Regions from separate parts of the Streptomyces sp. NBC_00459 genome, predicted to be linked through region 1. Evidence: riboswitches for the same ligand, from Rfam matches in the RefSeq annotation. Region 1 holds a riboswitch; the other holds the start of a gene.
The links. A riboswitch is a leader RNA that binds a small molecule or an ion and turns the genes downstream of it on or off. The one in region 1 is predicted to bind cobalamin.
Positions count from the first base shown of each region.

Region 2: another riboswitch for cobalamin. It lies ahead of OHN74_RS09015 (cobalamin biosynthesis protein); the one in region 1 lies ahead of OHN74_RS02820 (CbtB domain-containing protein).

Region 1 covers NZ_CP107903.1:688,276-693,691, reverse strand. The annotation lists gene paaE (1,2-phenylacetyl-CoA epoxidase subunit PaaE) at 1-669, shown strand, start outside; gene OHN74_RS02830 (ferredoxin) at 712-1,122, shown strand; gene OHN74_RS02825 (histidine phosphatase family protein) at 1,193-1,777, opposite strand; cobalamin riboswitch at 1,909-2,040, shown strand; gene OHN74_RS02820 (CbtB domain-containing protein) at 2,078-2,299, shown strand; gene OHN74_RS02815 (CbtA family protein) at 2,325-3,104, shown strand; gene OHN74_RS02810 (acyl-CoA dehydrogenase family protein) at 3,258-4,436, shown strand; gene OHN74_RS02805 (tartrate dehydrogenase) at 4,685-5,416, opposite strand, start outside.
Region 2 covers NZ_CP107903.1:2,072,385-2,077,800, forward strand. The annotation lists gene OHN74_RS09000 (lysozyme) at 1-347, shown strand, start outside; gene OHN74_RS09005 (inorganic phosphate transporter) at 490-1,758, shown strand; gene OHN74_RS09010 (hypothetical protein) at 1,799-2,020, shown strand; cobalamin riboswitch at 2,166-2,310, shown strand; gene OHN74_RS09015 (cobalamin biosynthesis protein) at 2,409-3,353, shown strand; gene OHN74_RS09020 (cobyric acid synthase) at 3,350-4,873, shown strand; gene cobN (cobaltochelatase subunit CobN) at 4,870-5,416, shown strand, end outside.

The DNA.
Region 1 (5,416 bases):
GTCCTGGCCGCCGACGACCGCTCACAGGTCACCCTCCTGTACGGCAACCGGCGTACGGACACCGTGATGTTCGCCGACGAGCTGGCGGACCTGAAGGACCTGTACCGTACGCGCTTCCAGCTGGGGCACGTACTGTCGCGTGAGCCGCGCGAGGCCGAGCTGCTGTCGGGGCGACTGGACGCCGAACGGCTCGCCGCACTCCTCGCGGGCCTCGTCGACGTCCCGGGCACCGACCACTGGTGGCTGTGCGGACCGCACGGCATGGTCCGCGACGCCCAGCAGCTGCTGGCGGAGCTGGGCGTGCCCGCGCACCGGGTCCACCAGGAACTCTTCTACGCCGACGACCAGCCGGTCCGTCAGGTCCGGCACACGGACGCGGTGGCCGAGGGCCCGGTGAGCCGGGTCACGATCACCCTCGACGGCCGCTCCACCACGACCGCGCTGTCCCGGGACGCGACCGTCCTCGACGGGGCCGCGCGCACCCGGCCGGACCTGCCGTTTGCCTGCAAGGGCGGCGTCTGCGGCACCTGCCGGGCGCTGGTCACCTCGGGCGAGGCGGACATGCGCCGCAACTACGCCCTCGAACCCGCGGAGGTCGCTGCGGGCTATGTCCTGACCTGCCAGTCGTTCCCGGTCTCGGAGACTCTGACGATCGACTACGACAGCTGAATCCAAGGGTTTGGCGGGCCGTGCTCAGGCAACTCGACCGACGTGACCCCTACAACTACGCCAACCACGCAACAGGAACTCTTCCGGTTCCTGGAGGACCGTTTCGTCTGTGCCCAGGCGTGCACCGAGGGCGCGCGGGCGTGCGCACTGCGCGCGAGTCTCGCGGACCCGGACGGACCTCCCCACGAGGCCCTCGCGCGCCGCAAGGGCATTCTGTGCGCGGAGGTGTGCGACGCGACGTGCCGGCTGCTCTCCGAACAGGCGGACCTCGACGAGGCTGCCCTCCGGGTCCAGCTGGAGTGGTGCAGCACGGTCTGCCTGGAAACCGCCCAGGTCTTCGACGACCACCCCGGTGGTGAGGACACGGCGAAGGCCTGCCGGGAGTGCGCACAGGCGTGCACGGACTTCGCATGGACGCTTCGGACACCGGGCTCCGGGCACGACGCCGGGTGAGACGCGGCGTTCCGTGAACCCGCGGGTTCACACCCGCGCCGTTCCCCGGCCGTTGTGCGGTGCGCCCCGCCTACTCCTCGTGAGGCGCGCCGAACTGCCCGCCCAGCCGCACGTTCCAGCGTCCCGCCCGGCCGCTCAACTCCGTTGCCGTCAACGGCGGAACGTCGATCCGCCAGAACGCCGACTCGGGCGCCCCCAGCGCCCGTACCGTCGCCGCGCGTACGACCTCCGGCTCGACGACCGCGACGGACCGGCCCGTGACCTGCGCTGCTGTGTCGTCCAGCCATTGGGCGACCCGATCGCAGAGCGCACCCACCGACTCACCGCCGTGCGGGGACGATTGCGGATCCGTCAGCCACTGGGCCAACGCCTCCGGTTCCTTCTCCGTCACCTCGGCCAGGGTCGCGCCGCGCCAGCGGCCCGCGTCCAGACCCGCCGGGCCCGGCACCGGACCGACGTCGAGGCCGAGCGCCCGAGCCGTCTCACGGCAGCGCGCGGTGGGGGAGACCCAGACCCGGGAGACCGGCGGGAGAGACCCCGCCGCCGCCCGCGCGAGCCGCAGGCCCGAGGCGTCCAGGGGGCAGTCGTCGTCGAAACGGGCCTCCCGCAGGGCCGCACTGATCGCCGGTGAGATCAACATCACTCGGCTCGTCATCCGGTCGCTCCCGCGCTCATTCTGCCCCAATGCTCTTGTCATGTACGGCACTTGAGGCAGCGTACGGCGCACCGGCGCGCCGTACGCCGTCCCGCGCGCCCTTGGCCGCACCCCCGCTTCGCGGTACCTTCTCGTCGATATTGACGACGGTTCGACGGAAGCCGGTGGGAATCCGGCACGGTCGCGCCACTGTAAGCCCCGTACGCACCCGCCCGGTGCGGTCCGGGGGCAAGTCAGACCCGTGACTGTCGTCCTCTGCACCACCGATACGGGACGCGAGTTCCCCCAGGAGGTCCTGTCATGGCACAGTCCGCAGTCCAGCCGACCGCCGCGCCCACCGCCGTACCCGAGAAGCTGCCGATCGGTGCGATCGCCCCCTGGGCGGTCTTCTTCGGTGTGCTGATGCTGGTGCTGCTCTACTTCGTCGGCGCCGAACAGGGTGCCACCTCCCTGGTCTCCGGCGAGGGCGTGCACGAGTGGGTGCACGACGCCCGTCACCTGCTCGGCTTCCCCTGCCACTGACGAAGACAGGGAAACGTACGAGCTCATGAACTCCACCACTGTCAGAAACCTCCTGGTCCGCGGCATGCTCGCGGGCCTGGTCGCGGGCGTGCTCGTCTGGGTCGTCGCGTACCTCCTCGCCGAGCCGCTCGTCGACGACGCGATCGCGTTCGAGGAGATGCACGAGGCCCACAGCGGGCATGCCGAAGAGGCTCTCGTCTCCCGTGCGTTGCAGTCCACCGTGGGTCTGGGGACCGGTGTCCTCGTCTACGGCGTCGCGTTCGGCGGTATCGCCGCCCTCGCGTACTGCTTCGCGCTCGGCCGGATCGGCCGCTTCGGGCCGCGCGCGACGGCGCTGCTCCTCGCGGGGGCCGGACTGCTCGCCGTGTACGTCGTGCCGTTCCTCAAGTACCCGGCCAACCCGCCCGCCGTCGGCGACCCCGACACCCTCAACCAGCGCACCGCGCTGTTCTTCCTGATGGTCGCGCTGAGCGTGCTGCTGGCCGTCGGCGCGGTGATCCTGGGCAAGCGTCTCGCACCGCGCCTGGGCAACTGGAACGCGACGCTTGCCGCGTGCGCCTTCTTCGTCCTGGTCGTGGGACTCGCGTACGCCTTCCTGCCGTCGTTCACCAACGAGGTCCCGCAGGGCTTCTCCGCGAGCCTGCTGTGGAGGTACCGCGTGGCCACGCTCGCCATCCAGGCGACGATGTGGACCGCGTTCGGCCTGGTCTTCGGACTGCTGGCCGAACGGCTGCTCGTACCGAAGGCGGCAGCGGCCGTCGGGGCGAGTGGCGCCGAGCCGCAGGCGGCTCCCGCGGCGCACTGAGCAGTTGACCGCACTGCCCCGAGGGGGTCCCGGACATCCGGGACCCCCTCGGGCATGTGCGGACCTGAGCGTGCACCACCATTCCCAATTTCTGGAACACGTTCTACCGTGTGCGCCGACAGGTCCGGCCTTGGGGAGCCAGCAGGAGGCGCCGTGCATCTCGAATACACGCCCGAGCAGCAGCAGCTGCGCACCGAACTGCGCGCCTACTTCGCCGAGTTGGTGCCGGACCGCGCCTACTCGCGGTTCAGCGACCATGTCGCCCAGAAGCGCTTCTACCGCGAGACCATCCGCCGTCTCGGCGCCGACGGCTGGCTCGGTGTCGGCTGGCCGCAGGAGTACGGGGGGCGCGGGCTGTCCCCGATGGAACAGTTCATCTTCTTCGACGAGGCCGCGCAGGCGGGCGTACCACTGCCGCTGATGGCGCTCAACACCGTCGGCCCGACGATCATGCGCTACGGCAGCGAGGAGCAGAAGGCGTACTTCCTGCCGAAGATCCTCGCCGGTGAGATCGACTTCGCGATCGGCTACAGCGAGCCGGAGGCGGGCACCGACCTGGCCGCCCTGAAGACGCGGGCGGTACGGGACGGCGACGAGTACGTGGTCAACGGCCAGAAGATCTGGACGACGAACGGTGACACGGCGGACTGGGTGTGGCTGGCCGTGCGCACGGACCCGGACGCCCCGCCGCACAAGGGCATCACCATGCTCCTCATGCCGACCACCGACCCCGGCTACTCCTGCACCCTCATCCGCACCCTCGCCTCGCACGACACCACTGCCAGCTACTACGAGAACGTCCGTGTCCCCGTCGCCCACCGCGTCGGAGAGGAGAACCAGGGCTGGCGGCTGATCACCAACCAGCTCAACCACGAGCGCGTCACCCTGGCCGCTCACGGCACGATGGCCATCCGTTCCCTGCACGACGTGCAGCGCTGGGCGATGGAGACCAAGCTCGCGGACGGCCGCCGCGTCGTCGACCTGCCGTGGGTCCGCCGCCGCCTGGCCCAGATCCACACCAGGCTGGACGCGATGAAACTCCTCAACTGGCAGATGGTGAACGCCGTCCAGGAAGGCACCCTCACCCCCCAGGACGCCTCCGCGGTCAAGGTGTACGGCTCCGAGGCCCGCCGCGAGGCCTACGCCTGGCTCCTGGAGATCGTCGCCGCCCCGGGCGCGCTCAAGGAGGGCTCGGCCGGCGACATACTCCACGGCGAACTGGAACGCGGCTACCGCTCGGCGGTGATCTTCACCTTCGGTGGCGGCAACAACGAGATCCAGCGGGAGATCATCTCGTGGATCGGGCTGGGGATGCCGAGGGTGCGGCGCTAGAGCCGAGCCGAGGCCGTTGGGGCGAGGATCTGTGGTTGGCACAGGAAAGGGACGGCCGGCGCCGACGACGGCGGCTCGGTCTGATCGGCGCCGCATCGGTCAGTGTGCGCCCACTGCGCGACGCTCGGGTTCTCCATCCCGGGCACCCCTGTAGCGCGTCCGGCCGGCCCGTCGGCGTGGGCCGGCCGGAGGGCCGGTGGCGACGTCAGGGTGCGAAATGAATCCCGCCCTCATCCGCCGACAGGGGATCAGGGGGTCAGTGCGTCGATGAGGGCCTTGGTGACGTCTTCGGTCGTGGCCGTGCCGCCGACGTCGCGGGTGAGGATGCCTGCGCCTGTCGTCGCCTCGATGGCCCTGTTGAGACGGGCCGCCTGGTCGGGGAGGCCGAAGTGCTCCAGCATCAGTGCGGCGCTGCCGACCGCGCCGATCGGGTTGGCCAACCCCTGGCCGGCGATGTCCGGGGCGGATCCGTGGACCGGCTCGAACATGCTGGGGAAGCGGCGGTCGGGGTTGAGGTTGGCGCTGGCGGCGAGGCCCAGGCTGCCGGCCAGGGCGCTGCCGAGGTCGGAGAGGATGTCGGCGTTGAGGTTGGAGGCGACGACGACGGAGAGGTCCTCGGGCTTCAGGACGAACTTCGCCGACATGGCGTCGACCAGGACGCTCTCCGTCTCCACGTCCGGGTAGTCGAGCGCGACCCGCTTGAAGACGTCGTCCCACAGGACCATGCCGTACTGCTGGGCGTTGCTCTTGGTGACGGAGGAGACCTTCTTGTGGGCCCTGGTGCGGGCCAGGTCGAAGGCGAACCGCATGATCCGCTCGCAGCCCACCTCGGTGAACAGAGCCGACTGGATGGCGACTTCACTGCCCTGGCCGCGGCCGGAGAGGTTGCGGCCGCCGAGGCCGGCGTACTCGCCCTCGCTGTTCTCGCGTACGACGACCCAGTCGAGTTCGGTGTCGTCGGCCTTGCGCAGCGGGCTGAC
Region 2 (5,416 bases), 1.4 Mb from region 1:
AGTACAACCCGTACGGAAAGAACAAGTGCTACGGCCTCGACAAGGCGGAGATGGCCAGGTGGATCACGGCCTTCAGCGACGAGGTCGCCCGGCTCACCGGCCGCCGTCCGGTCATCTACACGACCGCCCACTGGTGGAACACCTGCACGAACAGCAGCAGCGTCTTCACCTCGAAGCACGCGCTGTGGCTGGCCCGCTACGACGCGGCCGACGCGGGGGCGCTGCCGTCCGGCGGCTGGAAGTCCTGGACGTTCTGGCAGTACGACAACAGCGGCCCGCTGCCGGGCGACCAGAACCTCTTCAACGGGTCGTCGGCCCAGCTCGAACGGTTCGCGAAGGGCGTCTGAGGAAGGGGCGTCACCCGTCCGGCACATCCGGAGGAGCGGCACCTCATATCAGGTCACCCGCCATCCCCCACCAGTTCATCTTCCGTTCATCCAGATTGCCTACGGTCCACATGGCACTGATGTCCCAAAGAAATCTGGGTAAATGGAAAGCTTCTCGCTGATCCTCGCGATCGTGGTCGTCACCGCGCTTGCGTTCGATTTCACGAACGGTTTCCACGACACCGCCAACGCGATGGCCACCACCATCTCGACCGGTGCACTCAAGCCCAAGGTCGCGGTCGCCATGTCGGCCGTGCTCAACCTCGTGGGCGCCTTCCTTTCCGTCGAGGTCGCCAACACGATCTCCAAGGGCCTCGTGGACGAGAGCGGTATCCGTCCCGAGGTGATCTTCGCCGCGCTGGTCGGGGCGATCCTCTGGAACCTGCTGACCTGGCTGGTCGGGCTCCCGTCCAGTTCCTCTCATGCGTTGATGGGCGGCCTGATCGGCGCGACCATCGCCTCGGCGGGCACGGGCGCCGTCCACGGCGACGTGCTGGTGACGAAGGTGCTGATCCCGGCGATCGCCGCCCCGCTGGTGGCGGGCATGGCCGCCATGCTGGCGACCCGGCTGTCGTACAGGCTCGGCGCCAGGCGGGCCGAGGGCAAGGCGGCGGAGAAGGGCTTCCGGGTCGGCCAGATCGCGTCCGCGGGCCTGGTGTCGCTGGCCCACGGCACGAACGACGCGCAGAAGACGATGGGCATCATCACCCTCGCCCTGGTCGCGGGCGGCGCCGTCTCCCCCGACTCCGATCCCCCGGTGTGGGTCATCCTCTCCGCGGGCCTGGCCATCGCGCTCGGCACGTATCTGGGCGGCTGGCGCATCATCCGGACGATGGGCAAGGGTCTTACCGACCTTCAGCCCCAGCAGGGCTTCGCCGCCCAGACCAGTGCGGCGACGGTCATCCTGGCCTCCTCCCACCTCGGCTTCTCCCTCTCCACCACGCACTCGGTGTCGGGTTCGGTGATGGGCGCGGGCCTCGGTCGCAAGGGCGGCGTGGTCCGCTGGTCGACAGCGACCCGGATGTTCGTGGCGTGGGGGCTGACACTGCCCGCGGCGGCTCTCGTCGGCGCGCTGGCGGAGTACGTCACCGGCTTCGGCGACTGGGGTACGGCTCTGGTGGCCGTCTTCCTCATCGCTTCGAGCACGGCGATCTGGGTCGTGTCGCGCCGCGAGGTGATCGACCACACGAACGTCAACCATGTCGAGGGCGAGTCCCCCGAGAGCGCCGCGGACGCAGAGCCCGCAGGCGTCATCACGACTGCCATCGCGGCTGTGACCCCGCCGCCGGTGGGCACCGTCGCCGACAACCTGACGGCGACCATCCCGTCCCCGGCCGAGGTCACGGCGAAGCCGTCGGCCACAGCCCTCTGAGTCCGGCTCCCGGTCCGAGCGAGAAGCAGAAGGAAGCAACATGAAGATCGACTGGGCAGCCCTCGGCTCCGTCTTCGGCGTCAGCCTCGTCATCACCGTGGCCATGGTGGGAGTGTTCACCCTGGGCATCGTCGGACTCTCGCGCCGCGAACGGGCGGTCGCGCAGGGCCAGTCGGCGGGTCTTGCCGTCTCCGGCGCGTACGCGTGCTTCGCCGCCTGTGCGGCAGTGGTGGCGTACGGGATCTATCTGATCGTGGCCTGACCCGGCCGGACACCCTCTCGTCGCCCGCTCCGACCGTGACCGCCCTACCGGTGGTCACGGTCGGAGCGGGCGTTTTTCGTCGCCCCGATCCGGTCGCGGTGTGGGGCTCAGCACAGTCCTCCCTTCCAGGTCAACGGCAAGTTGACGGGTGTTCCGGGCCCGTGGTGGACTGCCGGAGCCATGTACGGCGGCAGAAGAGGAAGCCGGTGCGAATCCGGCGCGGTCCCGCCACTGTCACCGGGGTAGGTAACCCGGGAGCCAGGAACTCTTGCCGCCGGTCTCGTCGAACCAGGGCGTGGACACCCTGAGTGAGGACATATCACCATGTTCGGCTGCCGTTCGAGGCATAGCACCAGGCCGTTGCCCGCCCCCACGGCCGGCTGAGCCGATGCGTGCCGATCGCGTTTTCGCGTACGGCGCCACCGCCGGACTCCTCGCTGATCTGATCCTGGGCGACCCTCGCCGCGGGCATCCGGTCGCCGCGTTCGGGCGGGCCGCCGGCGCCGTCGAACGGGTGCTGTGGCGGGACCACCGGGGGTGGGGCGCGCTGCACACCGCCGTGTGTGTGGGAGGTGCCGTCTCCCTTGCCATGGCGGCCGGTTCACTCGTCCGTCCGTCCCGTACCGCCTCCGTGGCGCTCACCGCCGCCACCACCTGGGCCGTGGTCGGCGGTACCTCACTCGGCCGGGAGGCACGGGCCGTCGGCCGGTCGCTGGAGGCCGGGGACCTCGAAGGGGCGCGGGAGCGGCTGCCCCACCTCTGCGGACGGGATCCGCAGGCCCTCGACTCCGACGGGATCGCCCGGGCCGTCGTCGAGTCCGTCGCCGAGAACACCTCCGACGCCGTGGTGGGCGCGCTCGTCTGGGGCGCCCTGGGCGGGGTGCCCGGGCTGGTCGGGTTCCGGGCCGTCAACACCCTTGACGCGATGGTCGGGCACAGGTCGGACAGATACCGGCGGTACGGGTGGGCCTCCGCGCGGCTCGACGACCTCGCGGGGTGGCCGGGGGCGCGGCTGACCGCCGTACTCGCCGCCGTCGCCGGCGGTGATCCGCGCGGGGCCGTCCGGGCCTGGCGTGCCGACGCCGGGCGCCATCCCAGTCCGAACGCCGGGCCCGTGGAGGCCTCGTTCGCGGGGGCGTTGGGGGTTCGGCTCGGCGGAACGCTGTCCTACGGGGGGCGGGTCGAGCATCGGCCGGTGCTCAACGGGGAGTCCGGGCGGGCTGTCCGCGTGTCCGACGTCGAGCGGGCTGTACGGCTGTCGCGGCGCGTCACCTGGCTGGCCCTCGGGGTCAGTGTCAGCGCACGACTCGTAGCGAAGGGGCGTACCTCATGAGTGGTGGGGCTCTGGGTGGTGGGCTGCTCGTCGCCGGGACCACCTCCGACGCCGGCAAGAGTGTCGTCACCGCCGGGATCTGCCGGTGGCTGGTGCGGCAGGGGGTCAAGGTCGCGCCGTTCAAGGCGCAGAACATGTCCCTCAACTCCTTCGTCACGCGTGAGGGTGCCGAGATCGGGCGGGCGCAGGCCATGCAGGCGCAGGCGTGCCGGATCGAGCCGACGGCGCTCATGAACCCCGTACTGCTGAAGCCGGGGGGCGACCAGAGCAGTCAGGTCGTGCTCATGGGGAAGCCGGTGGGCGAGATGAGTGCGCGCGGCTATCACGGAGGGCGGCAGGGGCAACTTCTCGGGACCGTGCTGGAGTGCCTCGCCGAACTGCGGGGCACGTATGACGCGGTGATCTGCGAGGGGGCCGGGAGCCCGGCTGAGATCAACCTCAGGCGGACGGACATCGTCAACATGGGAATCGCGCGCAATGCCCGGCTCCCGGTGCTCGTCGTCGGCGACATCGACCGCGGCGGGGTCTTCGCCTCCTTCTTCGGGACGGTCGCCCTGTTGTCCCCCGAGGACCAGGCGCTCGTCGCCGGGTTCCTCGTCAACAAGTTCCGCGGGGATGTCAGCCTGCTCGAACCCGGGCTCGACATGCTGCTCGGGCTCACCGGACGGCCGACCTACGGCGTGCTGCCCTTCCGGCACGGGCTCGGTATCGACGAGGAGGACGGGCTGCGGGTCTCGCTGCGGGGGACGGTCCGGGAGTCGAACGTCGCCCCGCCCGTCGGGGAGGACGTGCTGCGGGTCGCCGTGTGCGCGGTCCCGCTGATGTCCAACTTCACCGACGTGGACGCGCTCGCCGCCGAACCGGGCGTCGTGGTGCGGTTCGTGGACCGGCCGGAGGAACTGGCCGACGCCGACCTCGTCGTCATTCCGGGGACGCGCGGAACCGTGAAGGCGCTGGCGTGGCTGCGTGAGCGCGGGCTCGCGGACGCCGTCATGCGCCGGGCCGCCGAGGGGCGGCCCGTGCTCGGCATCTGCGGTGGCTTCCAGGTTCTCGGCGAGCACATCGAGGACGACGTCGAGAGCCGGCAGGGCCATGTCGAGGGGCTCGGGGTCCTTCCCGTACGGGTGCGGTTCGCCCGCGAGAAGACCCTCACCCGGCCCGTCGGCACCGCCCTCGGCGAACAGGTCGAGGGGTACGAGATCCATCACGGGGTCGCCGAAGTCGCAGGCGGGGAGAGCTTCCTGGACGGGTGCCGGGTCGGGAGCGTCTGGGGTACGCACTGGCACGGCTCGCTCGAATCCGACGGGTTCCGGCGGGCGTTCCTGCGCGAGGTGGCCGCCGCCGCGGGCCGCCGCTTCGTACCCGCCGCCGACACCTCCTTCGCCGGGCTGCGCGAGGAACAGCTCGACCTGCTCGGCGATCTCGTCGAACAGCACGCGGACACCGACGCGCTCTGGCGGCTCATCGAGTCGGGCGCGCCGCAAGGACTGCCTTTCATTCCACCGGGAGCGCCCGCATGAGCACAGTGTTGTTGTTGTCGACCGCCGACACGGACCTGCTGGCGGCCCGGGCCGCTTCCGGTGCCTCGTACCGGATCGGCAATCCGACCCGCGTGGACGTCGCGGAGGAGCTGCCCGCGCTCGTCGAGGGCGCGGACATCGCCGTCGTACGGCTGTTGGGCGGGAAGCGGGCGTGGGAGGACGGGCTCGCCTATCTGAAGACGTCCGGTGTGCCGACCGTGCTGCTCGGCGGGGAGACCGTGCCCGACGCCGAGTTGATGGCCGAGTCGTCGGTGCCCGCCGGGGTGGTCGCGGAGGCGCTGCGCTATCTCGTCGAGGGCGGGCCCGCCAACCTCGTGGAGATGGCGCGGTTCCTGTCGGACACCGTGCTGCTGACCGGTGAGGGGTTCGACGAGCCGCAGAAGATGCCCGAGTACGGGGTGCACGGCTCGTACGCTCGGGAGAGCGGCCGTCCGACCATCGGGGTGCTCTTCTACCGGGCCCACGAGCTCAGCGGCAACACCGGGTTCGTCGACACACTGTGCGACGCGATCGAGGCGCGGG